Regions from separate parts of the Marisediminicola sp. LYQ134 genome, predicted to be linked through region 1. Evidence: predicted binding sites of a transcription regulator. Region 1 holds the regulator's gene; each other region holds the start of a gene.
What was found. The regulator HrcA, encoded in region 1, represses chaperone genes, less so after heat shock. The targets are predictions, from matches to a motif close to TTNGCACTCGNNNNNNNCGAGTGCNAA.

Region 1 (10,578 bases):
TGCGGCTGTAGATGTCGTGGTGCCGAACCTTGATCTCGAGGTAGAGGTCGCCGTTGGGGCCGCCGGCGGGCCCGACCTCACCCTGGGAGGGCATCTGCAGGCGGAGTCCGGTGTCGACACCGGCCGGGATGTCGACGGGGATGCTGCGACGCGCGCGCACGCGCCCCTGGCCCGAGCAGGTCGGGCACGGGTTGGGGATGACGGTGCCGTATCCGCGGCAGGTGCCGCACGGGCTCGAGGTCATGACGTTGCCGAGCAGGCTGCGCACGGCGCGCTGGATCTGGCCGGTCCCGCGGCAGATGTCGCACGTCTGGGGCTGGGTGCCGGGGGCGCAACACGTGCCGTTGCACGTCTCGCAGAGCACGGCCGTGTCGACCTCGAGGTCGCGCTGAGTTCCGAAGACGATCTCTTCGAGGTCCACCTCGACGCGGATGAGTGCGTCCTGACCCCGCTCGCTCCTGCTGCGCGGCCCCGAACGGCCCCCACCGGCACCTCCGCCACCGAAGAAGGTCTCGAAGATGTCGCCGAATCCGCCGAAGTTCTGCCCGCCGAAGCCGGCCTGCGGGCCGAGGTCGTACTGCTGGCGCTGCTGCGGGTCGGAGAGCACGTCGTAGGCGTGGGTCACCGACTTGAACTTCTCGGATGCGTCGGCGCCGGGGTTCACGTCGGGGTGCAGTTCGCGCGCGAGCCTGCGATACGCCTTCTTGATCTCCTCGGGGGTCGCCTCGCGAGAGACTCCGAGCGTTTCGTAATGGTCAGCCACGTGGTTTCCTTCTGATTGCTATCGATCGCGTCGCACTCGTCGCACCCCACCGCACGGCGGTGGACGACGGTCAGCGCGCGTCAGGGTGGTCGTCGCCGAGCAAGCGCGACAGGTATCGGGCGACCGCGCGGATCGCGGCCATGTTGTTGGAGTAGTCCATGCGGGTGGGGCCGAGCACGCCGAGCCTCGCGAGGTCGGTTCCCGTCCCGGCGTAGCCGCTCGTGAGCACCGAGGTCTCACCGAGGCCGAAGGAGGCGTTCTCGCGACCGATGCTGATCGAGAAGCCGTTCTCGTCGGGGGCCATCTCGCCGAAGAGGCGCAGGAGCGTCACTTGCTCCTCGATGGCTTCGAGCACGGGGTAGATGCTCCCGGAGAAGTCCTCTTCGGTGCGGGCGAGGTTCGCGGCGCCCGCCATGAGCAGTCGCTCGTGCCGGTTGGCCGCGACCTGCTCGATGAGGGTCGCCGTCACCCGCCCGACGACGCCCGCGCGCTCGGGAGCGAACTGGTCGTCGAACGCTTCGAGGCGCACGGCCGCTTCGGCGAGGCCGAGCCCGCCGAGGCTCGAGTTGAGCTTGGCTCGGAGCTCGCCGAGGAACGCCTCGTCGACCCCCTCGGCGACGTCGACGACGCGTTGCTCAACGCGACCGGAGTCGGTGATGAGCACCGTCATGACGCGAGTCGAGCTCAGCGGAACGAGTTCGAGGTGACGAACTCGCGAGGTGCCGAGCGTCGGGTACTGCACGAGCGCGACCTGGTTGGTGAGTTGCGAGAGCAGGCGCACGGTTCGCGCGAGAGTCTCGTCGAGGTCTGCCGATTGCCCGAGGAATGTCTCGATGGCTTGGCGCTGAGCGGCGGTGAGCGGGCGCAGGTCGGCGAGCTGGTCGACGAAGACGCGGTAGCCCTTGTCGGTCGGGATGCGTCCCGACGACGTGTGGGGCGCGGTGATGAGCTCTTCCTCCTCGAGGAGGGCCATGTCGTTGCGGATGGTCGCGGCCGACACCCCGAAGGCGTGGCGCTCGACGATGGACCGGGAGCCGACGGGCTCGCGCGACTCGACGTAGTCCTGCACGATGACCCGGAGAACTTCGAGGCTGCGGTCGGACGCCATGTGCTCTCCCCTTCTCCCGACTGGCACTCACTGCAAAGGACTGCCAATTGTATCGCGACCTGCCGGGCGGGAGCGTTGCACGCAGGCTTTCCGCAGCACTACCGTATGACGTAGTCCATGGCGGGACCCGCCTGTTGGCGCGGCACCGCATGACCGCACGCCCATCGGGGCGAGCGGTCCCTCCGCCTCGAAAGGCCCACCGTGTCGAATCCCTCACCGCAGCCGCAGCCTTCGGCTCCGCTGAGCGCCGCCGACGACAGGCAGTGGGGGTCTCTCGCGCACATCCTCGGCATTCTCGGCATCGTGCCAGCCCTCGTCATCTGGCTCATCTTCAAGGATCGCGGTTCCTTCACCGACACCGAGGGCAAAGAGGCTCTGAACTTCCAGATCACACTCCTCGCCGCCGATCTGCTGGGCTACATCCTGGTCGTCGTCGGCATCGGGTTTCTCATCCTGCCGGTCGTCTTCGTGGTCCGCATCGTGTTCTCGATCATCGCCTTCCTCAAGGCCAAAGACGGACACAACTACCGCTATCCGTTCGCCGTCCGTCTCATCAAATAACAGCTTCTCACCACACCAACCGCACTCGGAGGAACCATGAGCGACAACTATCCGCCCAACGCCAACCCCTACTCGTCGGCTCCGCAGCCGATGAGCCCGGCAGACGAGAAGCTCTGGGCCACGCTCACGCACGTCGGAGGGATCTTCTTCAGCTTCCTCCCCGCGCTCATCGTCTACCTCGTGCTCAAGGACCGCGGCCCGTTCGTGCGCCAGCACAGCGCCACGGCGCTCAACTTCCAGCTCACGATGCTCATCGCGTCGTTCATCGGTGGCATCCTGACCGTCATCGTCGTCGGGCTCTTCGTGCTCCTCGCCGTGGCCGTCGTCGTCATCGTCTTCAGCATCATCGCGGCGATCGCGGCGAACAAGGGTGAGGCATACGCCTACCCGCTGACGATCCCGTTCCTCAAGTAGCCCGCAAGCTGCACCCGAACGAAGGCCCCGCCGCGAGGTGGGGCCTTCGTGCTGTCGTCGGGAGGCGCGCTCAGTCGTCGAGCAGGGCGCGCACGACGGCGTCGGCGAGCAGACGGCCACGCAGCGTCAAGACGACGGTGCCGCGCAGGGCGGCCGCCGGGTCGACGAGGCCGTCGGCGATGAGGGAGGCGACGGATGTGCGCCCCCGCGGCTCGAGCGACGAGATGGGCGTGCCGTCCCGCAAGCGCGAGGTCAGCAGAACCCGCTCGACGAATCGCGTGCGATCGTCGAGGGTCTCCCGTCCGGCCGCGGGTGATTCGCCGCGGCCGATCCGCTCGGCGTAGGCGGCCGGGTGTTTGACGTTCCACCAGCGCACGCCGCCGACGTGACTGTGCGCTCCGGGGCCGACGCCCCACCAGTCCTCGCCGGTCCAGTAGGCGAGATTGTGATGCGACCGCTGAGCGGGAGTCATCGCCCAGTTGCTCACCTCGTACCACTGATATCCCGCGTCGGCGAGCATCCGGTCGGCGAGCTCGTAGAAGTCGGCCTGCAGGTCGTCGTCGGGGGCCTCGACTTCGCCGCGGCGGATCCGACGCGCGAGGGCCGTGCCGTCTTCGATGATGAGGGCGTATGCCGAGATGTGGTCGGGCTTCTGGGCGATCGCGTGCTCGAGTGAGCGCCGCCAGTCGTCGAGGGTCTCCCCCGGTGTGCCGTAGATGAGGTCGAGACTCACGTCGAGCCCAGCCCGCCTCGCCGCGTCGACGACGAGCGGAACCCGGTCGGGATCGTGGGTGCGATCCAGGGTCGCGAGCACATGTGGCACGGCGGACTGCATGCCGAACGACACGCGCGTGAAGCCGGCCCGGGCGAGGGCTTCGAGGTAGTCGGCGTCGACCGAGTCGGGGTTCGCTTCGGTCGTCACCTCGGCGTCGGGCGCCAGACCCCACGTGTCGCGCACGGCGTCGAGCATCGCCACGAGGTCGCTCGCGGGCAGCATCGTCGGGGTCCCGCCGCCGAAGAAGACCGTCGACGCGCGACGCTCGGCCGCTCCGGACTGGTTAAGCAGGCGACCGGCGGCCTCGACCTCGGCGATCGCCTGGCCCGCGAAGTCGACGCGCTTCGCCCCGCGGAGTTCGTCGGAGGTGTAGGTGTTGAAGTCGCAGTAGCCACACCTCACGCGACAGAAGGGCACGTGGAGGTAGACGCCGAACGCTCGATCGGCCGAGCCCTCGGCGACGGAGCGCGGGAGAGCGCCGTCGAGCGGGGCAGGGTCGGCGAGAGGGAGGGCGCTCGGCATCCGCGTCAGTCGGTCGGCCCGGCGAGCACCCGCAGGTAGCGACGGGTGTAGAGGGCTTGCGCGATGCGGAGCGGAATGAAGAGGGCGCGCCAGTACCACGTGCTCGGCCGTGAGAACGCGGAGATCGCGAGCCAGACCGACCCGTCGTCGCCGCGTTCGACGATGAACGCCTCTTCGCCGCTCTCGGGGTGGCCCGCGAGCGTGCCATAGGCGAAGCCGACACGGTCGGGCTCGTTGACGACGTAGACGACCCTCACGTTCGCGGTCACGGGGATCAGGAGGAAGCGGATGGTGAGCGTCGCCGTGTCACCGGGGACGAGATACGAGGCGCCGTCGGCGTTGAACGTGTCTTCGTCCGCCTCGGCGACGGTCGCCGACACCGTGGGGATGCCCGCCGTGTCGAACCCCACGGGACTGTATGTCGCATCCGTGACGGCAGCGGGAGCGTCGGAGACTTCGACCCGGAACCCGGAGAGCCGCTGGATGCCCCACGTCATCGTCTGAGCGGATGCCCACGCGAACCTGTTGTCGCCGTGGCCGATGCGCTGGCGCTTCACGATCGATCGGAAGCCCGCGGGTGGGAACACCGCGAGATCGGGCGCCTTGGTGCCGCCGATCGCGCCGTAGGTCACCGGTCGACGCCAGAGCGGAACCGCTTCGGACTCGGTCACGCGCTACTTCGCCTTTTTCTCGACGTCGCCCGAGAGCGCGGCGATGAAGGCCTCCTGCGGAACCTCGACGCGGCCGACCATCTTCATGCGCTTCTTGCCCTCCTTCTGCTTCTCGAGCAGTTTGCGCTTGCGGGTGATGTCGCCGCCGTAGCACTTGGCGAGCACGTCTTTCCGCATCGCGCGGATGCTCTCGCGCGCGATGATGCGCGCACCGATCGCCGCCTGGATCGGAACCTCGAACTGCTGACGCGGGATGAGCTCGCGGAGCCGACCGGTCATCAGCACGCCGTACGCGTAGGCCTTGTCGCGATGCACGATCGCGCTGAAGGCGTCGACCTGCTCACCCTGGAGGAGGATGTCGACCTTGACGAGGTCGGACTCCTGGTCGCCGATGGGCTCGTAGTCGAGCGAGGCGTAGCCCGCCGTCTTGGATTTCAGGTTGTCGAAGAAGTCGAAGACGATCTCGGCGAGCGGCATCGTGTAGCGGATCTCGACGCGGTCCTCACCGAGGTACTCCATGCCGAGGAGGTTGCCTCGCCTGCTCTGGCACAGCTCCATGATGACGCCGACGTAGTCCTTGGGGGCGAGGATCGCCGCCTTGACCATGGGCTCGCTCACCGACGCGATCTTGCCGCCGGGGAACTCGCTCGGGTTCGTGACCGTCACCGTCTTCTTGTCGTCGGTCGTGACCTCGTAGATCACCGACGGCGCCGTCGCGATGAGGTCGAGACCGAATTCGCGCTCGAGACGCTCGGTGACGATCTCGAGGTGCAGGAGACCGAGGAATCCGCAACGGAAGCCGAACCCGAGAGCCACGGAGGTCTCCGGCTCGTAGACGAGCGCGGCGTCGGAGAGCTTGAGCTTGTCGAGTGCTTCACGCAGCACCGGGTAGTCGGAGCCGTCGATCGGGTAGAGCCCCGAGAAGACCATCGGGAGAGGCTCGGTGTAGCCGGGGAGCGCCTCGGTCGCGGGCTTCTGCGCCGTCGTCACCGTGTCGCCGACCTTCGACTGGCGCACGTCTTTCACACCCGTGATGAGGTAGCCGACCTCGCCGACCCCCAGACCCTGGCTCGGCGTCGGCTCAGGCGAGCTGACGCCGATCTCGAGGATCTCGTGAGTCGCGCGCGTCGACATCATCTGGATCTTCTCGCGCGGCGACAGGTGGCCGTCGATCATCCGGACGTAGGTGACGACGCCGCGGTAGGAGTCGTAGACGGAGTCGAAGATCATCGCGCGGGCCGCGGCATCCGGGTCACCGACCGGTGCCGGGATCAACGCCGTCACGCGATCGAGGAGGGCCTCGACCCCCATTCCGGTCTTGCCACTCACGCGCAAGACGTCGTCGGGCGAGCCGCCGATGAGGCTTGCGAGCTCGGCGGCGTACTTCTCGGGCTCAGCCGCGGGGAGGTCGATCTTGTTGAGCACGGGGATGATCGTGAGGTCGTTCTCGAGCGCGAGGTAGAGGTTCGCGAGAGTCTGCGCCTCGATGCCCTGAGCCGCGTCGACGAGCAGGATGGCTCCCTCGCACGCGGCGAGGCTCCGAGAGACCTCGTAGGTGAAGTCGACGTGACCGGGGGTGTCGATCATGTTGAGCGCGTAGGTCTGATCGCCGAGCTGCCACGGCATCCGCACTGCCTGGCTCTTGATCGTGATGCCGCGCTCGCGCTCGATGTCCATGCGGTCGAGGTATTGCGCGCGCATGTTGCGATCGCTCACGACCCCGGTCATCGACAGCATCCGGTCGGCGAGCGTCGACTTGCCGTGGTCGATGTGCGCGATGATGCAGAAGTTGCGGATGAAAGCGGGGTCGGTCGCCGCAGGCTGCAGGGCCTTCTTCGCTATGGGAGACACACGTTCCTCTGGTGGTGCGGGCAAACTGGACATTCGATTGTCCCATCATCCCCGCGCGCACCCGACCAGGGGCGGATGTCTGCGGTCAGCGGGTCAGACCGCTCCCCCGATGTCGCCGCGTGGCGGTGTCCGGTCGGTCGCGATCGAGCGTGCTCCCGGAGCCGGAAGCCGCCCGAGCGCTTCGACGACATCGGCGGGGTCGGCCGCGAGGCACACGCGGATCCAGCCCTCCCCCGATCGGCCGAACGCGCTCCCGGGGGCGACGGCCACACGGTCGCGCAGCAGAAACCTCTCGGCCCACCCCGCGACGTCACCGTCGGTCGCGTGCTGCATGTCGATCCAGAGGTAGAAGGCGCCGGTCGGCCGCAAGTAGGCGAAGCCGCGCTCGTCGAGAAGAGCGCACGCCGCCTCGAGGTTCGCCCGGTAGTGCTCTTTCGAGTCGGCGACGTGCTGGTGGTCGCCGAGAAGTGCCGCGATGGCCGCGAGTTGCGCCGGCGCCGTGACGCACGACACCGTGGCCTCCTGCACCGTGCGCATCGTCGACGCGAGCCCGGGAGGGGTCACGAGGTAGCCCACCCTGAGTCCCGTCATGGCGTAGGTCTTCGAGAGCGAGAACACCGAGAAGACGCGGTCGTCGGTGTCGAGACTCGCGATGCTCGTGTGCTCGGCGCCGTAGGTGAAGTACTCGTAGACCTCGTCGCTCAAGACCCACAGGTCGTGCGCGCGAGCGAACTGGAGCAGAGCGGTCAGTTGCGCGGCGTCGAGCACCGACCCGAGTGGGTTGCTCGGGCTGTTGACGACGATCGCTCTCGTGCGCGGCGACACGAGCCGCTCGAGCTCGTCGACGTCGGGAGCGAAATCGTTGGCGGCGAGGAGCGAGTACGGCACGGGGACCGCCTCGAGCATGCGCGCGCTCATGGTGAACGTCGTGTAGCCGGGGTCGGGCACGAGGATCTCGTCTCCCGCATCGAGCATGAGGCCCATCGCCTGGTGCAGGGCCTGGGTCGCACCGACGGTGACCCAGACCTGCTCGAGGTCGACCTCGATGCCGTTCTCCCGAGCGAGCTTCTCGACGATCGCCGCGCGCAGCGGGAGCATCCCGCCGTTGGGGGTGTAGTTCGTCACGTCGTCGACGAACGCGGCGGCACCCGCCGCGAGGATGTGCGGGGCCACGGCTCGATCGGGTTCGCCGACCCCGAGCGAGATGACGTCGTCGAGTTCGACGGCGAGCTCGTAGATGCGGCGGATGCCCGAGGGGGGCACCGAGGAGATGTGGGATGCGAGCGACGGCATGCTGTCACGCTAGCGCTCCCCCCAGGCGAGCCGAATACGATCGCCGGATGCGAGCCACCGTGATCTTCGTGCACGGCTTGCGCACGTCGGCCACGATGTGGCGGCACCAGCTCGCCGAACTCGAGGCCGCGGGCATCCCCGCTGTCGCCCTCGACCTCCCCGGGCACGGGTCGCGCCGCGGCGAGAGGTTCACGATGCGCGGTGCGCTCGACGCGATCGGCGAGGCCGTCGACGCCGCTCCGGGCCCCCCGCCCTACCTCGTCGGGTTCTCGCTCGGTGGCTACCTCGCGATCGAGTACCTCGCTCGAGACGCGCGACCGCAGCGCGTGAGCGGCCTGCTCGCCGCGAGTTGCGGAACCACGCCGACGCCTCTCGTCATCGGCGCGTGGCGGGTGCTCGCGAAGATGATCCGTCGGCTGCCCGATCAGGGTCTCGCTCTCAACAACCTCATGGTCCGCCGTTTCGTGCCGGAACCGGGGGCGACCGACGTCATCGCGGGAGGCGTCGCCCTCGATGTCATGGACGACGTGCTGCGCGATCTCGTGCACCTCGACCCGGTCGCCGCGCTGCCGGGGATCGCCGCGCCGATCCTCTTCGTGAACGGCAGGCTCGACCACGTGCGATGGCACGCCGCGCGCTACCTCCGCGCCGCCCGCGCCGCGCGGCTCGTGACGGTGCCGAAGGCGACGCACATGGTGTCGGTCACGCACCCGGACCGGTTCACGCGAGAACTGCTCGACGAATACCGCCGGGTCGCCGCTCCGTAGCGGCGATCGCAGGTGCGACTCGCCCCGCGTCGATTGCCGGATGTCTTCACCAACTGGTAATGTCACTGGTTGGCTTGCGCGCACCATTCGACTCGGGTGACACCCGGACCGGTGGAAGTGCGAAATGCAGCCGGACCCCGGTGTTCCAGGCCGTTCCGGGTGCCTGACAACTATTCGATACAACAGAAGGTAATCACGTGGCAAACATCAAGTCGCAGATCAAGCGCATCGGTACCAACAAGAAGTCGCAGGAGCGCAACAAGGCGGTGAAGAGCGAGGTCAAGACGGCCGTTCGTCTGACCCGCGAGGCGATCGCCACCGGTGACGCCGCCAAGGCCACCGCCGCTCTCGTCGTCGCCTCGAAGAAGCTCGACAAGGCTGCGAGCAAGGGTGTTCTGCACAAGAACCAGGCCGCGAACCGCAAGTCGGCCATCGCCAAGAAGGTCGCGTCGCTCTCCGCGTAACCCCTCAGGCCTCCGGGCCGCAGAGAGAAGGCCCCGTCATCGACGGGGCCTTCTCTCGTTGCCTCGGCCTCCGGGCGGCTCGGGAACGAAACCGTCAGTGCCGCGGGTCGACACCGCGCGAACTCATGAGCGCGACCATGACCTCGAGGGCGAAGACGGGGTCCCGCCCACCACCCTTGACGGCGGCATCCGTTTCGGCGAGGGCCGTGATGCAGCGGCCGAGACCGGTGTCGTCCCAGCCCTGGAGGTCGCGCCTCGCGCGATCCACTTGCCACGGCGCCATGCCGAACTGCGAGGCGATCTGGCCCGACCCCCCGCGTCTGCCCGAGACCTTGGCCATCGCGCGCAGCTTCATCGCGAACGCCGCGACGATCGGAACGGGGTCGGCCCCCGACGCGATCGCGTGCCGCAGCAACACGAGGGCCTCGCCGTGGCGACCGGCGATCGCCGCGTCGGCCACGGCGAAGGCCGATGTCTCCTGGTGCCCCGAGTAGTAGGTGCTCACGGTCTGTTCCGTGATCTCGTCGCTCGCGTCGGCGAGGAGCTGACGGCACGCGGAGGCGAGCTCGGCGAGGTCGCCTGAGAACGCCGACACGAGAGCGCGCACCGCACCCGTCGTGATGCGCCTGCCCGCCGCCGCGAACTCACCCGCCACGAACTGGGCCTTCTCCTGGTCGCCCTTGAGTTCGGTGCACACGATCTCGACGCCACCTCCGAGCCCTCCGCGGATGGCGTCGAGGAGCTTCTTGCCCCGCACCCCGCCCGCGTGCCTCAACACGAGGTAGGTGTCGGGCGCCGGGTCGGCGAGGTACGAGAGGGCGTCGACGATGAACGCGTCGGAACACTTCTCGACCCCCGTGACGCGGATGAATCGGGGCTCGCCGAAGAGCGACGGACTCGCGAGGGTGATGAGCTCGCCCGAGCCGTAGCCGTCGGCCTCGATGTCGTGGAGTTCGATCGTGGGGTCTTCGCTGCGCAACAGGTCGCGCAGACTGCGGATGGCACTGTCGGCGAGGTACCCCTCGGTGCCCGAGACGAGCACGACGGGCGCGGGACGGATGCGTGTCCAGTCGAGCTGCGGGATCGCGGCGGCACTCTTGGCTGTCTTCGCGGTCTTCGCGGCCACGCGTCTCCTCGGGTGTCGTCGGGTGTCGTCGGGTGTCGTCGGGTGTCGTCGGGTGGGTTCAGGTCAGCGACGCCCCCAACCCTAATCCGCATCGCCGACATCGTCCGAGCCGCTCGCGCGCTCGCTCCACACCGTGAGACGCCCGTCGCGCTGCTTGGTCACGAGCACGAGTCCGTGCCGATCCGTGCGCGCGACCGTGCCGCCGGTGCTCTCGACGATGTCGAGGGAACGCCTGCTGGGATGCCCGTAGTCGTTCTCGCCGA
Region 2 (10,578 bases), on a different contig from region 1:
GAAGAAGGGCCCGGCCGTGGCGGCCGGGCCCTTCAGTGTCGTGCAGTCGAACGATTACTCGTTGAGGCTGCCGAACTCCGCGTTGAGCGGCTCGTACTGGTTGTCGGCACCGTACTGGTAGATACCGATGTACGCCTCGGTCGGGTCACCGTTCGCATCGAACGTGATCGGTCCCGAGGGGCCGTCGTAGTCGATGTCTTCACCCTCGGAGATGAGCGCGAGGCAGTCGGCGAACGTCTCGCACGTCTCGCCGTCCTTCGAGACCGACTCGAGGTTGTCGCGAATCGTGGTCGGGTCGTCGCTGCCACCCTGAGCGGCCGCGAGGGCCGACAGGATCACGGCGTCGTAAGACTCGGCCGAGTAGCTGAAGTCCTCGAGGTCGGGGTCGACCTCGAGCAGGCGGTCACGGAAGTCCGACGAGGCGAAGTTACCCGGCAGGGTTCCCTTCGCTCCCTCGAGCGTGCCCTCTTCGAACTCGTAGCTGTTCGAGAGGTTTCCGTCGGTGAAGTACACGCCCGCACCGTCGAAGCCCTGGGTGTTGACGAGCTCGGGGATGATCGACGAGGTCTCCGCGAAGGCGACGACGGCGATGGCATCCGGGTCTCCGGCGAGCGCCTCGTCGACGATCGCGGTGAACTGCGTGTCTCCCGGGTTGAACGCGACGGACGCCGAGACGGTTCCGCCCGCATCCTCGACGGCGGTCGTCGCGTTCTCGACGAGACCGGTTCCGTAGGGGTCGTTGATGTAGATGAACGCGACGTTCTCTGCACCGTCGCCGACCATGAGGTTTCCGAGCACGCGACCCTGGAGCACGTCGCTCGGCGCGGTACGCCAGTACCAGCCGTCGTCCTCGTATTCGGTGAAGTCGGGGGAGGTGTTCGCGGGCGAGAACTGCACGATGCCCGCGTCGACGAGACGGTCGATGAACGTGAAGGAGACTCCCGAGGATGCCGCACCCACGACGACGTCGGTCGGGAGGTCGACGAGCTCGGTCGCGGACTGCGTCGCGATGTCGGTCTCGAGGTCACCCGAGTCACGGTGCTCGACGGTGACGTCGAACTCGAAGTCCGAGTCGGCGATCTCTTCGGCGGCGAGGTCGACGCCGGCGAACTCGGGCGGGCCAAGGAAGGCGAGGCTACCGGTCTGCGGAAGGATCGTGCCGATCGAGAGAACCCCGTCTGCCTCGCGTGACGACGCGGGGAAGTCGGTGGTGGCTTCGTCGGTGTCTTCTTCGGCAGGACCGCTGGCGCACGAGGCCAGCAGCAGGATGCCCGCGGTGGCCGCGACAACCTTGATTCCCGCCGAGAAGGCGTGCGAGCGGGAAGGTGTTGAGCCCTTCAGGAATGCGCTCATTGTGCTCCTCTGGTGTAGGTGAGTTTTCCGGCACGGAAGAACCGCGCGGTTGGTTCACGGTATAGACGGAATGACCCCCACACAATACGAGGCTGTTACAGCCGTGTAACGCGACGGAATCGTTACATTGACGGGGCAGAACCGGGCAAGCACTCCGTGCGGTGTGCCCGGCACGACGGAACCCGCATGATGCCGCGGGTATCGAAGCTCCTGGTCACGGATGACCGCGGCCCCGCATCTAGCGGAACGAGCGGGCGCCGCTCATTCCGGTGAACGCGATTGTGACACCGTCGTCGAGCGCCGCGATGCACTCCCCGACGACGCTGCACGAGACGCTCCCCGTCGTGACCGATGCCACGGCAGCGGCGATGGAGGGCCCCCCGTCGTCGGCGACCGCGATCGCCGCGAGGGCGACGAGGGTCGCCGCGTCGAACGCCTCCGCCGCGTAGGCGACGTCGGCCACTCCGGGGTCGGTCGTCCGCACGAGCGCCGTGAAGTCGTCGTCGGCCGTCGTAGGGTCGCGCATGCTGTCGGGGGCCGTGCTGTCGTGAGCCGTGCTGTCGTGAGCGTCGTCGTCGAGCCCCGCGAGCACGAGGGCGAGCGGCTCGTCCACGGCGAGCGGGCCCGCGGTCGGCGAAACCACGGCGACGTCGTCGTCGGCCAGGGCCTCGGCGACCCTCGCGACGGCATCCGCGGTTCCGGGCCCGATGATGACGTCCACACCGAGGTCGGCGAGTTCCCGTGCGGCCGACACGAGGCCGTCGCCCGACGCGTCGCGGTGGGTGACGACGGCGGGGGTGCCGCCGACACCTCCGGCCTCGTTGAGGGCGCGCACCGCGGCATCCACTCCCGCGACCTGCGCGGCCCCGATGTCGGCGAGATCGCCCGTGAGTTCGAAGAGGGTGCCGATCGACAGCTCGCCGTCACCACTCGGAGCGACCTCGCTCGGGCTCGGAGTGGCGCTCGCGCTCGGGACGGGCATCGAATCGGTCGTCCCGCTCGACGCGCACGCGACGAGCGACACGGCCAGGGCGGCGGCGACAGCACTCGTCGCGAGCGCGCACAAGGGACCCTGGGCCATCGATCAACTCCTTCCGTGTCCGCGTCTCCGCGGCGCACGAGGGAACCCTAGTGTCAGGTCAGCGGGCGTACGACGCGGCGTGCCGACCTGCCCGAAACGACCATGTCCACCGTGAGCACGATGAGGGCGACCCAGACGAGCCCGAACCCGACCCAGCGCTCGGGGGGCATCGCCTCGCGCAACACGAAGGCTCCGAACGCGAACTGCAGGAGGGGCGCCAGATACTGCACGAGACCGAGGGTGATGAGCGGCAACCGACGCGCGGCTCCTGCGAACAAAAGGAGGGGAACCGCCGTGATGACCCCCGACCCGATCACGAGGAGCGTGTGCCCGACGCTCACGGAGCCGAACAGGATTCCCGTCGACGAGCCGACGACGGCCAGCTGGATGACGGCGACGGGGGTGAGCCACGCGGTCTCGAGCGAGAGTCCGCTCACCGCATCGACCCGCGGCCCCACGCGCTTCTTGATGAGCCCGTAGAGCCCGAACGAGAAGGCGAGCGCGAGCGATATCCACGGGAACGTGCCGTAGCCGATCGCGAGCACGAGCACGGCGACGAAGCTGATCGCCACCGCGACCCACTGGGCGGGCCGCAACCGTTCGCGGAGGATGAGCACACCGAGCAAGACCGTGACGATCGGGTTGATGAAGTAACCGAGCGCGCCCTCGAGCACCCGGTCGGTGAGCACCGCGAAGATGTACACCTGCCAGTTGACGTAGATGAACACTCCCGCGAGCCCGACGGTGAGCAGGAGTCGCGGCGAGCGCACGATCGCGACGACGGCCCCCCAGCTGCGCGTGACGGTGAGCAGGAGCGCGCAGAACACGAGCGAGAACAGGATGCGGAACGCGACGATCTCGAACGGACCCGACGGCGCGAGCACGAGGAAGTAGACGGGGAGGAAACCCCAGAGACCGTAGGCACCGATGGCCTGGATGAACCCGGACCTCACGCCCGGTGCGGAGGGGCGGGGAGAGGGCGACGGGGAGCCGCTCGGGGAGGGCGATGAGGCGTCGGGCACTGTCCCGATGCTACTCCCGGGATCGGGCCGACTCTCGCCGTCGCCGCACACGACGAAGGCCCGCCCGGATGACCGGGCGGGCCTTCGAACTGGCGGGTCGTGACTAGCGGACGACGACCGCGAGCACGTCGCGAGCCGACAGCACGAGGAGGTCTTCTCCGCCGTACTTCACCTCGGTTCCGCCGTACTTGGAGTAGATGACCTTGTCGCCGACGGCGATGTCGAGGGGCACGCGGTTGCCGTTGTCATCGATGCGACCTGGACCCACGGCGACGACCTCGCCCTCCTGGGGCTTCTCCTTCGCGGTGTCAGGAATGACGAGACCGGAGGCAGTGGTCTGCTCGGCGTCGACCTGCTTGATGACAATGCGATCCTCGAGCGGCTTGATGGAGACCGACACGGTTGACCTCTTCTTTCTCAGTGCTAACGAAACTTGGGGTTGGCACACTCTCGGTGAGAGTGCCAGAAGTAGCTTACGGGGTCGATTAGCACTCACGCAATCGGAGTGCCAGCCGCGCCTCTCCCCGCGGCGCCGACACGGTCGCCCGTGAGCGACAATGGGGCCATGGAGACCGGCGACCTACTCGAAGTGCTTTCGGCCGACGGGCTCCGGTTGCTCGACTCCCTCCCGCCCTTCGATCCCTCGGCGGACATCGTGCGCACGGTGCGCGAGCTGCGCGCCGCGGGGCACTCCCCCGAACTCGTCGCCGCGGTGCTGAGCCAGTCGAAGCTGCGGGCCCGCGCTCGCGCCAAATTCGGCGAGTTCGCCGACCGCATGCTCTTCACGACCGCGGGCCTCGAACAGGCCACTCGCTTGAGCGTGGCCGCCCACCACGCCGGGCGGTTCACGGCGGCGGGAGCGCGCAGGGTCGCCGACCTCGGCTGCGGCATCGGGGCGGACTCCCTCGCGTTCGCCGCCCTCGGCCTCGACGTGCTCGCGGTCGAGAGAGACGACGTGACCGCGGCGATCGCGACCTACAACCTCGCCCCGTGGGAGGGCGCAACCGTCGTCTCCGCAGATGCCGCGACCGTCGACCTCGCCGACGTCGACGCCGTCTACGTCGACCCGGCGAGACGCACGCGAGGCCACGACAACACGACGCGCGTGCACGACCCGGACCAGTGGAGCCCGCCCCTCGACTTCGCGTTCGGCCTCGCCGCCGATCGGCCCGTCGGGGTCAAGCTCGGGCCGGGTGTCGACCGCGACCTCATCCCCGCAGACGCCGAGGCGCAGTGGATCTCGGTCGATCGGGAGGTCGTCGAGGCGGGCGTCTGGTTCGGTGCGGCGGCACGGGACGGCATCACGCGTTCCGCTCTCGTGATGGGCGCACACGGCACCGCGGAAATGACCTCCCACGGAGACAGCGACGATGTCGCGACGGGCGCCCTCGGGGGTGTCGTCTACGAACCCGACGGTGCGGTCATCCGCGCCCGCTTGATCGGCGACCTCGCGAGGTCGCTCGACGCGCGCATGGTGAGCGACTCGATCGCCTACCTGACTTCGGACGAGGTCGTCGAGACGCCCTTCGCGGTGCCGTTCCGTGTCATCGCGACCCTGCCCTTCGACGAGCGCACCCTCAAGAGAGAACTCGCCGCTCGCGGCATCGGTCGCCTCGAGATCAAGAAGCGCGGCGTCGACGTCGACCCGGCGAAGCTGAGGTCGCGACTGTCACTCAAGGGCACCGGCTCGGCGACGCTCATCGTGACGCGCGTCGCCGGCCGGCACTCGGCTCTCCTCGTCGAGCGAGTGGAGCCCGCGGTCGGTGCCTAGTACCCGCCGGAGTAGGGGTCGCTGCCGATGACGGCGAAGAACGCGATCCACCCGACGAGAGCGATGAGGGCGAGCCCGATACTGACGAAACCGGTGATGAGCGCCGTGAGCCACAGCCCCCGCGCCGGCGCACCCTCGCGCGACTTTCCGAGGAACCCGAGCACGATCGCGGCGGCCGGGAAGAACAGGCCCAGGACGGCCCCCGCAATCGGAATGAAGAGGACCCACAGACCGAGGACGCTGACGATCCCCGCGATCATTCCGAGGAGGCTCAGCGTCTTCGGCGGAGCGGGCGGGGCCGGGGTGTACCCCGCCGAACCGTATCCGCTCGTCTGCTGGTAGCCACCGGGCTGCTGGTACCCGTTGCTCTGCTGGTAGCCGTTGCTCTGCTGGTAACCGCTGGGCGGCTGATATCCGCCGGGCTGCGCGTAGTCGGCGGGAGCACCGTACGCATTCGAGGTCGCCTCGGGCTGCGGCGGGGCGTATCGGCCCGGTGTCGTGTATTCGCCAGGCGCGGTGTATGCGCCCTGACCCTCGGGAGCGGTCGGTTCCGGCGGCGACGGCTGCGCGGCGACGGAGTGGTCGTCTGCCTGCTGGTCGGACGGCGCAGGCGGAACGGGTGGCACAGAGTCGTCTTTGGGGTCGGACATAGGAGCTCCTAGCGGAATGGCTGAGGTGACACGGTTCGGCTCAGCCTGACATCGCGCCGGAGGGGTGTCAAACGAGCGTCACGCCTGGATGGAGGTGACGGGCAGGGTCGAGTCCGCAGAGAAATGCAGGGTCGACGGCGGGGCCCCCGCGGCGATCAGGCGGGCGGCGAGAGCCGCGATCATCGCCCCGTTGTCGGTGCACAGCGAGAGCGGCGGGATGCGCAACTCGATCCCCTCCGCGGCGCAACGCTCCGTCGCGAGTTCGCGCACGCGCGCGTTGGCGACGACCCCTCCGCCGAGCAGCAGGCGGGGGACTCCGAGATCCCGACACGCCGCGACGGCCTTCGTGATGAGAACGTCGGCGACCGCCTCGCGGAAGCTCGCCGCGACATCCGCGATCGGAACCTCCTCGCCGCGATCCCGCACGGCCTCGACCCAGCGGGCCACGGCCGTCTTGAGGCCCGAGAAGGAGAAGTCGTAGCGGTGCGCGTCGAGGTCGCGGGGACGGGTGAGGCCGCGGGGAAAACGGATGGCGCGCGGGTCGCCCCCGACCGCGGCCCGGTCGATCTCCGGGCCGCCCGGGTAGGGCAGGCCGAGCAACCGCGCGACCTTGTCGAAGGCCTCGCCCGCGGCGTCATCGATCGTCTCGCCGAGCAACTCGACGTCGGAGGTCAGGTCGTGCACGAGGAGGAGGGATGTGTGACCTCCCGACACGAGGAGCGCGACCGTCGGTGTCTCGAGGGGCTCCGCCGACTCGCTCACGAGGTCGGCCCCGACGTGACCGACGAGGTGATTGACGGCGTAGAGCGGTTTGTCGAGGGCGATCGCGAGAGCCTTCGCGGCGCCGACCCCCACCATGAGCGCTCCCGCGAGCCCCGGTCCGCTCGTCACGGCCACGGCGTCGAGGTCTGCGAGGTCGACGCGCGCCTCGGCGAGCGCCGAGGAGATCGTCGGGGCGAGCGCCTCGAGGTGGGCTCGAGCGGCGATCTCAGGAACCACTCCCCCGTAGCGAGCGTGCTCCTCCATCGATGAGGCGATGACGTTCGCCAGAAGGGTCGAGCCCCGCACGATGCCGATCCCCGTCTCGTCGCAACTCGTCTCAATGCCGAGCACGAGGGGCGCGGGGGCGTCGGCACTCATGTCGCGGGTCCGTTCGTCGGGTCGGTCGTCGTAGGGGGCGACGCGTCGATCGTGCTGCCGGTCGCCGGCACGGTCTCGGGCTCGATGAACACGAGCCGCATGACGACGGCGTCGACGTCGTCGGGTTGGTAGTACCGCGGTCGCACGGCGATCTCGACGAACCCGAGGTCGCGGTAGAGCGCTTGGGCCGACGGGTTGTCAGCCCGCACCTCGAGGAGGACCTCGTGAGCACCGCGCTCCCTCGCCTCGGCGAGCATCGCAAGCATGAGGACCCTGCCGAGACCTCGACGTCGAGCCGCGGGGGCGACGGCGATCGTGTTGACGTCGGCTTGAGGGGCCCGACGCGGGGCGAAGAGACCCGAATACCCGTCGACACGATCGGGCGACTCCGGGCGGAACGCGACGAGGTAGTAGCCCTGCGCGTTGGCGACCTCCGCCCGCATCGTGGCCCTCGACCACGCGTCGGTGGAGAAGATCCTCTCCTCGAGCAGCATGATCGCGTCGAGGTCACCCTCCCCGGCGCGGCGCAACTGCCACGTCACGACGTCACGCGCTTCGGGCCGCTCGACACCGTGACGTCGGGCGAACGGAGGTAGAGCGGAGCAGCCGACGCGAACTGCCGTTCCGCCGACCTCATGCGCGCGGCGAGAACACCGAGGGCGACTGCCGACACCGCCACGTCGTCGACCCTCGCGAAGCGCGAGAAGTCGGGGACCGCCGACTCGAGGTCGGCGGGGCGGCAGAGGCCTGCGGCATCCGCTCGCTCGGGGACCCCGTCGCTCGCGAGACCCGAGTATGTGGACCAGTAGACCTCGCGCCGACGCGCGTCGGTGACGACGAGAAGGGGGCGGTTCTCCGACGCGAGCTCGGAACTCGCGATGGCGTCGTGGCTCACGACCCGCAGAACGGGTACGGCTCGTCCGAGCCCGAAGGCCTCCGCCGCGGCGATGCCGACCCTGAGGCCCGTGAACGGTCCCGGCCCCATTCCGACCGCGACCGCGGTGACGTCCGATGCCCGAGCACGCGCATCGGCGAGGCACTCGACGATGAGACTGCCGACGACCTCGGCGTGCCGTCGGGAGTCGGATGACGATCGCTCCGCGACGGCGTTCGCCCCGTCGTCGACGAGACCGACGGTCGTGCCGCCCGACGTGTCGATCGCGAGAATCACCCGCCAAGCCTAGATGACCGGGGCGCGAGCGAACCCGTCTGTCACACCGGAGCGACGAAGGGTCGCCGGGCCCAGCGGTCACCGAGCGGTTCGATGCGCACGACTCTCGCCTCGATCGGCTCGTCGTCGGCGGTGTCGCCGTCGCTGTCGCTGTCGTTGTCGTTGCCGTTGTCGACAGGCTCGCCTCGCCCGGCCCCCGTCGGGCGCTCGATCGTGATGCGCAGCACCGAGTCGTCGAGGCCCGCGAGCATCCCGGCCGCCCACTCGACGACGACGATGGACTCGGCGAAGTCGATGTCGAGGTCGTCGAGCTCGGCGGCCGACCCGAGACGGTAGGCGTCGACGTGCACGAGCGGTGCGCCCCCCGCGGTTCGAGGATGCGTGCGCGCGAGCACGAAGGTGGGGCTCGAGACCGTGCCCCGCACGCCGAGCTCGCCCCCGAGCCCGCGGGTGAAGGTGGTCTTGCCCGCACCGAGCGGGCCGTCGAGCGCGACGATGTCGCCCGCTCGCAGCTGCCTCGCGACGTGGGCTCCGAGCGCGGCCATGCTCTCGGGCGTCGAGACCTCGATGTCGATGGGCACCGGCTCGCTCACGGAAGGTACGACCGCTCGATGCGCACGCCGAGGCGCGTGACGATCTCGTAATTGATGGTGCCGCACGCGGCAGCCCAGTCGTCGGCGCTCGGGAGGCCCTCCACGGGATCGCCGAAGAGCACCGCGCGATCGCCGACCGCGACGCGCGAGTCGCCGACGTCGACGACGAACTGGTCCATCGCCACGGTTCCGGCGATGGGGAAGACCGTTCCCCCGATCGAGACGACACCGCGACCCGACGCGGCACGCGGAACGCCGTCGGCGTATCCGAGCGGAACGAGCGCGAGCGTCGTCTCCGCGGTCGTGCGGTAGCGATAGCCGTACGACACCCCGTGACCGGCGGGAACGCGCTTGACGGAGACGATCGACGCACTGAGCTCGAGCGCCGGCGAGAGCCCGAGGTCGGCCGAGGCGACCTGCTCGAACGGCGAAAGGCCGTAGATGCCGATACCGAGTCGCACCATGTCGAATCGCGCGTCGGGAATCCGCAGTGCTCCCGCCGTCGACGCGAGATGACGGATCTCCGGCTCGAGCCCGGCCGCCGCGGCCGCCCCGATAGCGTCGTTGAACACCGCGACCTGGTCGGCGTCGGCGTCGGCCCCCGCGTTCGCGAGGTGGCTGAAGAGCCCGCGCACGACGATCTCGCCGCGTCGCTCGAGAGTCTCCGCGACATCCATGAGGCGCTCGACCTCGCTCACGGGCACTCCGCCGCGGCCGAGCCCCGTGTCGACCTTGAGGTGCACTCGCGCGGTTCCGTGCGCGCGCGCGGCGCTCTCGAGAGCGGCGATCGAGCCGATTCCGACATCGATCCCCGCGGCGACGGCGGGGGCGAAGTCGACGGCCGGGTCGTGCAGCCACGCGAGGATCGGCGTCTCGCTGATTCCGGATGCCCGCAACCGGAGCGCCTCGTCGATGTCGACGACGCCGAGCCAGTCCGCTCCGCCCTCCACGGCGGCTCGCGCGACCGGCGCTGCACCGTGACCGTATCCGTCGGCCTTGACGACGGCCATCGTGTGCGTCGTCGACGTCGCCCGCCGGAGCGCGTCGACATTGCGGCGGATGCGGTCGAGGCTCACGCGTGCCTCGCGCAGGGAACGCGGTGTCATGAGCGACTCCCCTCGGCGACGACGTAGGCGATCGCGACGCCCGCGTCGTGGCTCATCGACACGTGCACGCTCTCGACGCCTCGTGATTCGGCCACGGCGGCCGCGGCACCCGAGAGTTCGAATCCCGGGTTGCCGTGGCCGTCGGGGACGATACGCATGTCGTGCCAGCGCACTCCCGTCGAGTCACCGAGCGCCTTGATGAGCGCCTCCTTCGCCGCAAACCTCCCCGCGAGCGAACGCAGAGGCAGAACGCGCTCCCCGACCCGCCGTTCGCTCTCGGCGAACAACCGCGGGAGCAGGCCGGCAGTGCGCGACGCGGCCCGCTCGAACCGCGCGAGATCGACGATGTCGACCCCCACCCCGACGATCACCGCACTACTCGACCGTGACCGACTTCGCGAGGTTGCGCGGCTGGTCGACGTCGAGTCCCTTCGCCGAGGCGAGCTCCATCGCGAAGATCTGCAGTGGCGCGACCGCGAGGAGCGGCTCGAAGAGAGTGGAGGCGAGGGGGATCGGGATGACGACATCCGCGTAGGGCAGCACCGCGGCATCCCCCTGCTCGGCGATCGCGAGGATGCGGGCACCTCGCGCCCGGATCTCCTGGATGTTCGAGATGACCTTGGGGTGCAGGGAGTCGTGCGCGCGCGGGCTCGGAACGATCACGAAGACCGGTTGGCCCGGTTCGATGAGG
Region 3 (10,578 bases), on a different contig from region 1:
AACCCGAGATCGTTGAGGCGCTCGACGCGCTGGCTGATGCGCCAGCGTTCACTCGACGAGAACGACTCCGAGCCCGTGAGCTCGACCCACAGCGTGCGGTATGCCGCGACGATGCCGTCGCTCACGGCGACCGGGTCGAGGGCCTCGTCGGTGCGCCCACCCGCCGCGAGGTCGAGCAGTTCGCCGGCGATGTTGACGCGCGCGATCTCGAGGTCGTTCTCCCGCTGGCCGTTCGAGAGACCGTTGTAGAGCTGCCCGGTCTCGGCGTCGACGAGGTAAGCCGAGAAGGCTCCGGCGTCGCGGCGGAAGAGGGTGTTGGAGAGCGAGACGTCGCCCCAGAAGAAGCCGATCATGTGCAGCCGCACGAGGAGCACCGCGAGGGCGTCGATGAGCCTCGTCGCGGTGTCGGGTCGGAGGGTCTGGGAGTAGAGCGCCCGGTAGGGGAGCGAGAACTTGAGGTGCCTCGTGATGAGCACGGCCTCGAGGGGCTCGCCGTCGTCATCCGTGCGGTTGGTGATGACCGCGATGGGGTCGACGCACGGCACGTCGAGCCTCTGCAGGGTGCGGAGCATCTCGTATTCGCGCTTCGCGAGCTCGACCGAGGTCTCTTTGATCGCGATGACGTACCCGCTCAAGTGCACGAACCGCACGAGGTGGCGGGAGATGCCCTTCGGGAGCGCAGCGATCGAGTCGTCGGGCCAGGTGTCGAGGGGGCGGTTCCACGGGAGGTCGAGAAGCGCCGGGTCGACGATGGCCGAGGTGATGTTGAGGGAGCCGCTCACAGTGAATCCTGACTGCTGGGGCCGCGCCGCGACCGGGTGAGAAACGAGAAAGCCTGCCGGGGTCTCGAGTCGAGTCCCCGGCAGGCTGTGACGAGCGGTGAGGTCAGACCGTGACCGGCTTGCTCAGGCGCTGGCCCGACTCGATGTCGAACACGTGGATGTGCTTCGGCTCGGGAGTGATGAACACCGTCTCGCCGGCGTTCGGGTGCATGCGACCATCGACCCGCGCGACGATGTCGACACGGCGACCGTCGACCTCGTGGTGACCGTAGAGGTACCCGTCGGCGCCGAGCTCCTCGACGAGGTCGACCTCGACCGAGAGGCCCTCGCCGGTGGTCGACACGAAGAGGTCTTCGGGTCGCACACCGATCGTGGCCTTGTTGCCCGACGAGGCCGCGAGGGTCTCGCGCTCGACGGGGGCGACGGCCGTACCGAAGGTGATTCCCGTGTCGACGATGTTCGCCTCGAAGAGGTTCATCGCGGGCGACCCGATGAAGCCGGCGACGAACACGTTCTGCGGCTTCTCGTAGAGGTCGCGAGGCGTTCCGACCTGCTGGAGCACGCCGTCTTTGAGAACCGCGATGCGGTCACCCATCGTGAGCGCCTCGGTTTGGTCGTGGGTCACGTAGACGGTCGTGACGCCGAGTCGACGCTGCAGCGACGCGATCTGCGTGCGGGTCTGCACGCGGAGCTTGGCGTCGAGGTTCGAGAGCGGCTCGTCCATGAGGAACACCTGGGGTTGGCGCACGATCGCGCGACCCATCGCGACACGCTGACGCTGACCACCCGAGAGGGCCTTCGGCTTGCGGCCGAGGTAGGGCTCGAGGTCGAGCAGCTTCGCCGCCTCGAGAACGCGCGTGGCGCGCTCATCCTTGTTGACGCCCGCGATCTTGAGCGCGAAGCCCATGTTCTCGGCGACCGTCATGTGGGGGTAGAGGGCGTAGTTCTGGAAGACCATCGCGATGTCGCGGTCTTTCGGCGGAACGTCGGTGACGTTGCGGTCACCGATGAGGATGTTGCCGTCGTTGACCTCTTCGAGGCCCGCGAGCATGCGGAGCGACGTGGACTTTCCGCAACCGGAGGGTCCGACGAGAACGAGGAACTCGCCGTCGGCGACCTGGAGGTCGAGCGAGTCGACGGCCGGGGTCGTGGATCCCGGGTAGAGGCGGGTTGCCTTGTCGAATGTGACTGATGCCATGACTGTACTTCTCCTTCACCGGCAGGTACGTGCCGGACGATCCGTAGTGAATGGATGTGGGGTGAGTCATCATCCCGTGGCGAGCGTCTGTGCGCGCCACGGGCCATTATGCCACTGTCACCCGTTCGGGGTAACCCTCCGCGTCGGTCGCGCTCAGGTGGCTTCGTTAGGCTGGGGCGGCATTTGTGACCGGAAATTGGATGAGGTTGTATGACTGGCGACGGCTCCGACATCGAGCGCATGAGCAAGAATCAGCGCCGCGAGATGGCGCGCAACAAGGCGCGCGCGCTCCGCGAGCAACAGCGTAAGAAGGAGCGCCGCGGCAAGTTCCTGCTCCAGGGCGGCATCATCGTCGGCTTGCTCGCCGTCGTCGCGATCGTGACCATCGTGGTCGTCGGTTCGATCCGTCCGCCCGGCCCCGGCCCCGCCAACATGGCGAGCGACGGCATCGTCATCGGCGAGGGGTTCACCGCGGTGACGACCCCCGCGCTCGCCGCGGACGAGGAACCCGTCACGACGGCGGTCGACCCCGAGAGCGATGTCATCCCGATCGAGGTCTGGGTCGACTACCAGTGCCCGTTCTGCGCGGACTTCGATTCGGCGAACAAGGAGCTCCTCGAGACCCTCCTCCAAGAGGGCGCCGCGACCATCGAGATCCACCCCGTCGCAATCCTCGACCGTGCGTCGGCCGGCTCGCGCTACTCCACTCGTGCGGCGAACGCCGCGGCGTGCGTCGCGTCGTACTCTCCCGACCGCTTCTGGGCCTTCGACGGCCTCATGTTCGAGAACCAGCCCGCCGAGGGCGAGACCGGTCTCACCGACGAGCAGCTCATCGAGATCACCCGCGACGCCGAGGTCGACGCCCCGACCGTGATCAGCGAGTGCATCGACGACCTCGAGTTCGAGAACTGGGTGGATGCCTCGACCGAGCGCGCCACGGCAGACGAGTCGCTCTTCAACGAGGACGGCAACTTCGTGACCCCGACGATCTTCGTCGCGGGCGAGCGCTACCCCGGTCCGGCCGACGACCCGACCGTGTTCGCCCAGTTCGTCGCGGCCGCGGACGGCGAGGCCTTCACCGAGGAGACCTCTCCGTCGGCGTCACCGTCGCCCTCGCCGAGTCCCTGACCGCGCCGCGCGTGGCGCCTGTCGGGGATGCCCGCTTCGCATTATTGTGAGGTCATGACCTTCGTCTCCTCGCGGTCATCGTCGTGGCCGTCGCTCCGTCTTCACGGCCGAGCGCTCGCGGCCGCTCCGGCGAGAGTGTCGACGTCGTGATGGACGAGATGGCGTCACCCGCCCCGACCCACGTCGACCCCGAGCAGCCACGGCGCGGGAAGCTCGCGACGGCCGCATCCGATCTCATCGTCGCGGTCACCACGATCGTGCTCGCGGGCCTCACGTGGGGCGCGTGGTTCGTGCTCGCGACAGCGATCGCGCGCGGGGCGGAGGGCGCGTTGCGCAGTGCTTCGGAGCCGTGGCAGTGGATCGGCGCCGCCGTGACCCTCGTCGTTCTCACGATCGTCTCGTCGCGATGGACGTCGGCCCCGGTGGCGGTCGTGAGCGTCACGGCGGGGTTCACCCTCGGGTTCTCGATCGCGGCATCCGCTGTCGACGACTCCGGGCTGTGGGCTGTCGGGGCGCTCATGGTCGCCGGGGGGACCCTCGTCGCGATGGCCGTCGTGACCGTGATCGACCGTGCCATCAGGTTGCTTCCGCCCAACTGAGGCCGCAGCGACCGGCAGCACGCGCCGCGCCGAATGAGTCGCCGTGTTGCGGCTCGACCCGGGGTGGGTGGCGTCGTGCGGATGCCGCGACTAGACAAGACGGCATGTCACCCTTCGATGTCAGCCACGCCGGTAGCCTTCCCCGCAGTCCCGAACTGATCGCGGCCAACGACGCGCGCAGTTTCGCCGACGACGGGTTCACCCTTGAGCGCACCCCCGAGTTCGACGAGCTGCTCACTGCAGCGGTCGTCGAGCTCGTGCAGCGCCAGGTCGACCTCGGGGTGACGATCCCCGGCGACGGCGAGTTCGGCAAGGCGATGACGAGCGCGGTCGACTACGGGGCATGGTGGTCGTACTCGTTCCAGCGCGTCGCCGGGCTCTCACTCACCGAGCACACGATCTTCACGCAGGAGCCCGTGCGCTCGGAGCCCGGAGCGGTGCGGCTCACGAGTTTTCCCGACCGCCGCGACTGGACGAGGTTTCACGACGCCTACACCGACTCCGCGTCGGGCATCTCGACGGGCAACACCGCGACGCCGTTCCCGAGCACGACCGGCCCGCTGAGCTACGTCGGGCAGTCCGCGATCGCGTCGGACATCGCCAACCTCAAGGCCGGTCTCGAGGCTGCCGGGGTCTCCGACGGTTTTCTCACGTCGCTCTCTCCGGGCAGCGGGGCGCGCATCCACAACGACCACTACGCGACGGAGGAGGAGCACATCTGGGCGTGGGCCGAGGTCATGCGCGAGGAGTACACGGCGATCGTCGATGCGGGCCTCACGGTGCAGATCGACGACCCGTCGATCGCCGAGAACTGGGACCAGATCAACCCCGAACCGACGATCGAGGACTACCGCGCCTTCACGCGCATCCGTGTCGAGGCGCTCAACTGGGCCATCCGCGACCTCCCTCGCGACCAGGTGCGCTTTCACCTGTGTTGGGGGAGCTGGCACGGACCGCACACGACCGATATCGAGTTCCGGCACATCATCGACCTCATGCTCGAGATCGACGCGGGCAGCTACTCGTTCGAGGCGGGCAACGTGCGGCACGCCCACGAGTGGAAGCTCTGGAAGGATGTCGCGCTGCCGGCGGGCAAGCGCATCGCCCCGGGTGTGGTCAGCCACGCGACCAATGTCGTCGAGCACCCCGAACTCGTCGCCGACCGCCTCGACGCCTTCGCGTCGCTCGTGGGCGCGGAGAACGTCATCGCGTCGACGGACTGCGGACTCGGAGGCCGGATCCACCCGCAGATCGCCGAGGCGAAGCTGCAGGCGCTCGGCGAGGGTGCGCGCATCGCTGCCGCGAGGAGGGGCTAGCACCTGCGGAGCCAGCCCAAGAGAAGGGGGCCCCCTGTCGGAGTCGAACCGACGACCCTCGCTTTACAAGAGCGATGCTCTGGCCACTGAGCTAAGGGGGCGAACGTGCCGAGGCACCGCCCCATGCTATCCGCAGCCGGCGGCGGCCCGCGAAACACCGTGTCGGGGTGTGCACGGCGCGAAGCGCCCGGCCCGATGCTCAGTCGAGGCGCGTGAGCACCTCGTCGAGGGGCACGGTTGCGCGCGCCGGCCTGCTGCCCCGGTCGAGGGGCTCACCCACGTAGAGCCACCCGAGCAGGATCTCGTGGGGGGCGAGACCGTGCATGCGGCTCACCGGCTCGGTGCGCGTGAGGTGACCCGACCGCCACATGACACCCCAGCCCGCCTCGTCGAGCAGAAGACTCAACACGTGGGCGACACCCGCCGCGGTCGCCTCCTGCTCCCACGCGTCGACCTTGATGCTCGGGCGGATGATCGCGACCACCGCGATGAGCAGCTCGGCGCGCAGAGGCTTGCCCGCGAGCTTCTCCGCCGCGCGATCGGTCGCGCCCGTCGCGTCGACGAAAGCCTCGCCGAGTCGCCCCCGCGCGTCGCCGCGCAGCTCGATGAGCCGCCACGGGCGCATCGCCGCGTGGTCGGCGACCGTCGCGGCTGCCGCGACGAGGGGGGAGAGGTCCGCACGTGACGGGGCGGCCGCCTCCACTCTGGGCTGCGACCGCCTCCTCAGCACGGCATCGAGTGCCGTCACGAGAGAGTTACTTCTCTTCTTCCTTGAACTCGAGCGAGAGGGAGTTCATGCAGTACCGGTCGCCCGTCGGGGTCTGGTAGGCGTCGTCGAACAGGTGGCCGAGGTGCGAACCGCACGCGGCGCACTGCACCTCGGTGCGGGTCATGCCGAGACTCGTGTCGGTCACGAGCTTCACGGCGTCGGGGTTGACGGCCTCGTAGAAGCTCGGCCATCCCGAACCCGAGTCGAACTTCGTGCCCGAGGGGAACAGCTCCGCGTGGCACGCGCCGCATGTGTAGACGCCGGCACGCTTCTCGTCGAGGAGGGCGCCCGACCACGGACGCTCGGTCGCGGCCTCACGGAGGATCGAGAAGCGGGTGGGGTCGAGAAGCTCGCGCCACTCGGCATCCGTCTTCTTCACGGTGAGGTCGGTGGAGTCAGAAGTCATGCGTTGGTTCCTTTCAGGAAAACGTTCACTGCCCCATTAAACTCGCGACCGTGCCAGATTGTTCCGTCGTCGCCAAGTCGTGGAGCGAACTCACGACAACCGAGCTCTACGCGTTTCTCAAACTGCGCACCGACGTCTTCTTCGTCGAACAGCGCATCGACGAGGAGGAGCTCGACGATCGCGATCAGGAGCCGCGCACCCTGCACTTCTTCACGGCGGATGATCGCGGCATCGCCGCATACGCTCGCGTGCTCGTCGACGCCGAGCCCTCCCATCGCGACGCCCGCCACATCGTCGGGCGCGTGGTCGTGCGCCAGGACCGGCGCGGCGAGGGCCTCGCGAAGACGCTCGTGGCCGCGGCGCTCGACGCCGTCGGCCCCGTGCCGGTGGTTCTGCACGCCCAGCACTACGTCGCGTCGCTCTACGCGGGGTTCGGCTTCGAGGCCGAGGGGGACATCTACCTCGAAGCGGGCATGCCTCACGTGACGATGTACCGCGCCGCCCTAGGCTGACGCCATGACGACCCCCGAACCCGCGGATGCTCGGCGCCCCGCCGACCCCGCATCGGAGCTCACGGCGCGCGATGCCGACATCCTCGCGTTCGAGCACACGTGGTCGAGGCACGCCGGGGCGAAGGAGGAGGCCATCCGTCTCCAGTTCGGTCTCTCGGTCGTTCGCTACTATCAAGTGCTGAACTCACTCATCGACAGCCCTGCCGCCATCGCGCACGATCCCATCCTCACCCGCCGACTGCGGCGTGTGCGTGACGCACGCGTGGCGGCGCGAGCAGCTCGAGGCGGTAGCCGATCTTCGATCGTTCCCGGTCGAGCGGACGACTAAGACGGGTACCACTGCATGACGAAGACATTCCCTCGCGACCGGTTCGACGAGATCACCGACGAACCGGAACGCGTCGGGGCTCATCGCGCCCCGGCGCCCCGGAATCGCGGCTGGATCGCTTTCGCGTGGGCCGCTCTCGTCACGGGCGTGCTCGTGGGGGCCGGGGTTTTCGCGCTCTCCACCTTCAGTGACTCGGTCAACTTCGAGCTGCCGTTCGAGTCCGCCGCCCCGGGCGATGCGGCCCCCGAGGAGCCCGAGCCGACCGACGCGGTCGCCGAGCTCGACCCCGACGTCGTCATCACCGTGCTCAACGGCACCGCCACGACGGGCCTCGCCAACACCGTCGGCGACAGTCTCGTCGCTGCCGGGTGGGGTGGCGCAGCCGAGGGGGTGGGCACACGCGCCAACGCCGCGGCCGAGGATGTCGTCGCGACGACGGTCTTCTACGGTGACACCGCCGACGAGGCTGCCGCGCGCGCCCTCGTCGACACCCTCGGCACCGGACAGATCCAGTTGAGCCAGGACTACCCGCAGTCGCCCATCGTCGTGCTCATCGGCTCCGACTACGCACCTCCGGCCGGCTGATCTCCGCGAGGTTTCGGGCAGGTTTAATCTCGCGACCGAGCGCCGCGGAAGCCCCGTCCGGCCTGTTCCGGCCGACCCGCCGCCGCTAGCATCCTGTGCAGGTCGCGAGTGCGACCGGCACAGCGCGGCAGGAGCACGGCATGGCGACCGGAACAGTGAAGTGGTTCAACGGGGAGAAGGGCTACGGCTTCATCACCGTCGACGGCGGCGAGGACGTCTTCGTGCACTTCTCCGCGATCGAGATGACCGGATACAAAGTGCTCGAAGAGGGCCAGCACGTGACGTTCGAGGTCGGCACCGGCAGCAAGGGACCGCAAGCGGAGTCCGTGCGGCTCTCCTGATCGCGAATCGCGGGGCGCACGCTTCGAGCGCGGCGTGCGTCGACACTATGGTGTGGCGCATGGTTTCTCCGCGGCGCTCGCCGTCTCGCCGTCGTCTCGCCGCTGCACTCCTCGTCGGCTCGGGGGTGGCATTCGTCTCCGCAGGGTGCGCGATCGAGCTCGCGGCGGTCGCGCCGAGCCCGTCGCCGAGCTACGTCTCCGACTTCGAGGCTCCCGCGCCGACCGAATTCGCGCCGCTGCGGGGCACCTCGGTGGAGCCGGGATCGCTCGAGGGGGCCTCTCTGAGCGCCAAGATCGACAATCATCCCGACGCCAGGCCGCAGGTCGGTCTCGACACCGCAGACGTGGTCTTCGAGGAGCTCGTCGAGGGCGGGATGACGCGCTACGTCGGGGTGTGGCACTCCGACATGCCCGAGGTGCTCGGTCCCGTGCGGTCGATCCGGCCCATGGACCCCGACATCGTGTCGCCCTTCGGTGGAATCATCGCCTACTCGGGTGGCCAGGAACGCTTCGTTGCGCTCATGCAGCAGACCGGCGTCCACAACGCCATCCACGGTCAACCCGACACGGCATCGACGTTCTACCGCACCGACGACAAGCGGGCGCCGCACAACGTGCTCGTCAAGGCGCGCGAGGTCGCGAGCGAGCACACCGATCTCGCCCCGCCCGCGCAGCAGTTCGCGTTCGCGCGGGATGCCGCATCGGCGACCGCGACGCGACACGGCGAGCCGACGGCATCCCTCTCCTACGCGTTCTCGCCCCAGGTGTCGGGCTCGTGGACGTGGGATGCCGCGGCCGAGACGTTCGCCCGAGCTCAATCGGGCGCTCCCGACGTGGATGCGGCGGGTGATCAGCTCGAGGCGACCAACGTGGTCGTGTTGCGTGTCGCCGTGACCATCGACCAGGACATCCCCAAGACCGAGCTCGTCGGCTCCGGCGAGGCGTGGGTGTCGAGCGGCGGGGCGACCGTGCACGGCACGTGGTCGAAACCGGATGCGACGAGCCCCGTGCGGTTGGTCGACGACCACGGTGCCGTTGTGCGCCTCGCGCCGGGCACCACGTGGTTCGAGCTCGTGCCGACCGAAGGCTCCGTCGAGTTCACTCCGCCCGCGGGCTGACGGGCTTCCGCCCCCGTCGTTCACTTGCACTCTCTGGGGCAGAGTGCCAGAATCAGTTAGCACTCCCTTCAGGGGAGTGCCAAAGGCACTGCAGGTTTTACGACGTCCGGGAGGGACGAGAAACACACATGGCAAAGATCATTGCTTTCAACGAAGAGGCCCGTCGCGGCCTCGAGCGCGGCCTGAACATCCTCGCCGACGCCGTCAAGGTCACGCTCGGCCCACGCGGTCGCAACGTCGTTCTCGAGAAGAAGTGGGGCGCCCCCACCATCACGAACGACGGTGTCTCGATCGCCAAGGAGATCGAGCTCGACGACCCCTACGAGAAGATCGGTGCGGAGCTCGTCAAAGAGGTCGCGAAGAAGACCGATGACGTCGCGGGCGACGGAACGACCACCTCGGTCGTTCTCGCTCAGGCACTCGTGCGCGAAGGACTGCGCAACGTCGCAGCCGGCGCCGACCCCATCACCCTCAAGCGCGGCATCGAAAAGGCCGTCACCTCGGTGATCGAAGCCCTCGTGTCGGGCGCCAAGGAGATCGAGACCAAGGAAGAGATCGCGGCCACGGCCTCCATCTCGGCCGGGGACCCCGAGATCGGTGCGCTCATCGCCGAGGCGATCGACAAGGTCGGTAAAGAGGGTGTCGTCACCGTCGAGGAGTCGAACACGTTCGGCACCGAGCTCGAGCTCACCGAGGGAATGCGCTTCGACAAGGGCTACCTGTCGGCATACTTCGTGACCGACGCCGAGCGCCAGGAAGCGGTCTTCGAAGACCCCTACGTGCTCATCGTCAACGGCAAGATCTCGAACATCAAAGATCTGCTGCCGATCGTCGACAAGGTCATCCAGTCGGGCAAGCAGCTCCTCATCATCGCGGAAGACGTCGATGGGGAAGCCCTCGCGACCCTCGTCGTCAACAAGATCCGTGGCATCTTCAAGTCGGTCGCCGTCAAGGCTCCCGGCTTCGGTGACCGTCGCAAGGCGCAGCTGCAGGACATCGCCATCCTCACCGGTGGCCAGGTCATCTCCGAGGAGGTCGGACTCAAGCTCGAGAACGCGACCCTCGACCTGCTCGGCCGCGCGCGCAAGGTCGTCATCACCAAGGACGAGACCACGATCGTCGAGGGTGCCGGCGACGCTGACCTCATCGCCGGTCGCGTGAAGCAGATCCGCGCCGAGATCGACAACACCGACTCCGACTACGACCGCGAGAAGCTCCAGGAGCGCCTCGCGAAGCTCGCCGGTGGAGTCGCCGTGATCAAGGCCGGAGCCGCGACCGAGGTCGAGCTCAAGGAGCGCAAGCACCGCATCGAAGACGCCGTGCGCAACGCCAAGGCCGCCGTCGATGAGGGAATCGTCGCCGGTGGTGGCGTCGCGCTCATCCAGGCAGGCAAGACGGCCTTCGAGAGCGACGCCCTCACGGGCCTCACGGGTGACGAAGCGACCGGTGCGAACATCGTTCGCGTCGCCGTCGACGCGCCGCTCAAGCAGATCGCG

Region 2: a site for HrcA is predicted at 3,942-3,968, ahead of groES (co-chaperone GroES). Genes of this name have one in related genera too.
Region 3: a site for HrcA is predicted at 9,139-9,165, ahead of groL (chaperonin GroEL). Genes of this name have one in related genera too.

What each region holds. Positions count from the first base shown of each region.
Region 1 covers NZ_JBKIWP010000001.1:601,435-612,012, reverse strand. Annotated here, with positions in the region: gene dnaJ (molecular chaperone DnaJ) at 1-763, opposite strand, end outside; gene hrcA (heat-inducible transcriptional repressor HrcA) at 834-1,871, opposite strand; gene ACLHIH_RS02920 (DUF4870 domain-containing protein) at 2,073-2,432, shown strand; gene ACLHIH_RS02915 (DUF4870 domain-containing protein) at 2,469-2,846, shown strand; gene hemW (radical SAM family heme chaperone HemW) at 2,917-4,143, opposite strand; gene ACLHIH_RS02905 (DUF1990 family protein) at 4,149-4,814, opposite strand; gene lepA (translation elongation factor 4) at 4,818-6,665, opposite strand; gene ACLHIH_RS02895 (pyridoxal phosphate-dependent aminotransferase) at 6,759-7,958, opposite strand; gene ACLHIH_RS02890 (alpha/beta fold hydrolase) at 8,006-8,725, shown strand; gene rpsT (30S ribosomal protein S20) at 8,923-9,189, shown strand; gene holA (DNA polymerase III subunit delta) at 9,284-10,315, opposite strand; gene ACLHIH_RS02875 (ComEC/Rec2 family competence protein) at 10,397-10,578, opposite strand, start outside.
Region 2 covers NZ_JBKIWP010000003.1:50,618-61,195, reverse strand. Annotated here, with positions in the region: gene ACLHIH_RS13465 (ABC transporter substrate-binding protein) at 55-1,353, opposite strand; gene ACLHIH_RS13460 (ABC transporter substrate-binding protein) at 1,592-2,434, opposite strand; gene rarD (EamA family transporter RarD) at 2,488-3,456, opposite strand; gene groES (co-chaperone GroES) at 3,560-3,856, opposite strand; gene ACLHIH_RS13445 (THUMP-like domain-containing protein) at 4,022-5,227, shown strand; gene ACLHIH_RS13440 (hypothetical protein) at 5,224-5,877, opposite strand; gene tsaD (tRNA (adenosine(37)-N6)-threonylcarbamoyltransferase complex transferase subunit TsaD) at 5,956-7,017, opposite strand; gene rimI (ribosomal protein S18-alanine N-acetyltransferase) at 7,014-7,559, opposite strand; gene tsaB (tRNA (adenosine(37)-N6)-threonylcarbamoyltransferase complex dimerization subunit type 1 TsaB) at 7,556-8,188, opposite strand; gene tsaE (tRNA (adenosine(37)-N6)-threonylcarbamoyltransferase complex ATPase subunit type 1 TsaE) at 8,230-8,769, opposite strand; gene alr (alanine racemase) at 8,778-9,887, opposite strand; gene ACLHIH_RS13410 (holo-ACP synthase) at 9,884-10,258, opposite strand; gene glmS (glutamine--fructose-6-phosphate transaminase (isomerizing)) at 10,263-10,578, opposite strand, start outside.
Region 3 covers NZ_JBKIWP010000003.1:135,352-145,929, forward strand. Annotated here, with positions in the region: gene ACLHIH_RS13840 (DUF4032 domain-containing protein) at 1-782, opposite strand, end outside; gene ACLHIH_RS13845 (ABC transporter ATP-binding protein) at 886-1,980, opposite strand; gene ACLHIH_RS13850 (DsbA family protein) at 2,191-3,108, shown strand; gene ACLHIH_RS13855 (hypothetical protein) at 3,255-3,707, shown strand; gene ACLHIH_RS13860 (cobalamin-independent methionine synthase II family protein) at 3,812-5,023, shown strand; tRNA gene ACLHIH_RS13865 (tRNA-Thr) at 5,052-5,124, opposite strand; gene ACLHIH_RS13870 (nitroreductase family protein) at 5,223-5,771, opposite strand; gene msrB (peptide-methionine (R)-S-oxide reductase MsrB) at 5,779-6,198, opposite strand; gene ACLHIH_RS13880 (GNAT family N-acetyltransferase) at 6,249-6,710, shown strand; gene ACLHIH_RS13885 (DUF3263 domain-containing protein) at 6,715-7,038, shown strand; gene ACLHIH_RS13890 (LytR C-terminal domain-containing protein) at 7,054-7,623, shown strand; gene ACLHIH_RS13895 (cold-shock protein) at 7,764-7,964, shown strand; gene ACLHIH_RS13900 (DUF3048 domain-containing protein) at 8,024-9,082, shown strand; gene groL (chaperonin GroEL) at 9,211-10,578, shown strand, end outside.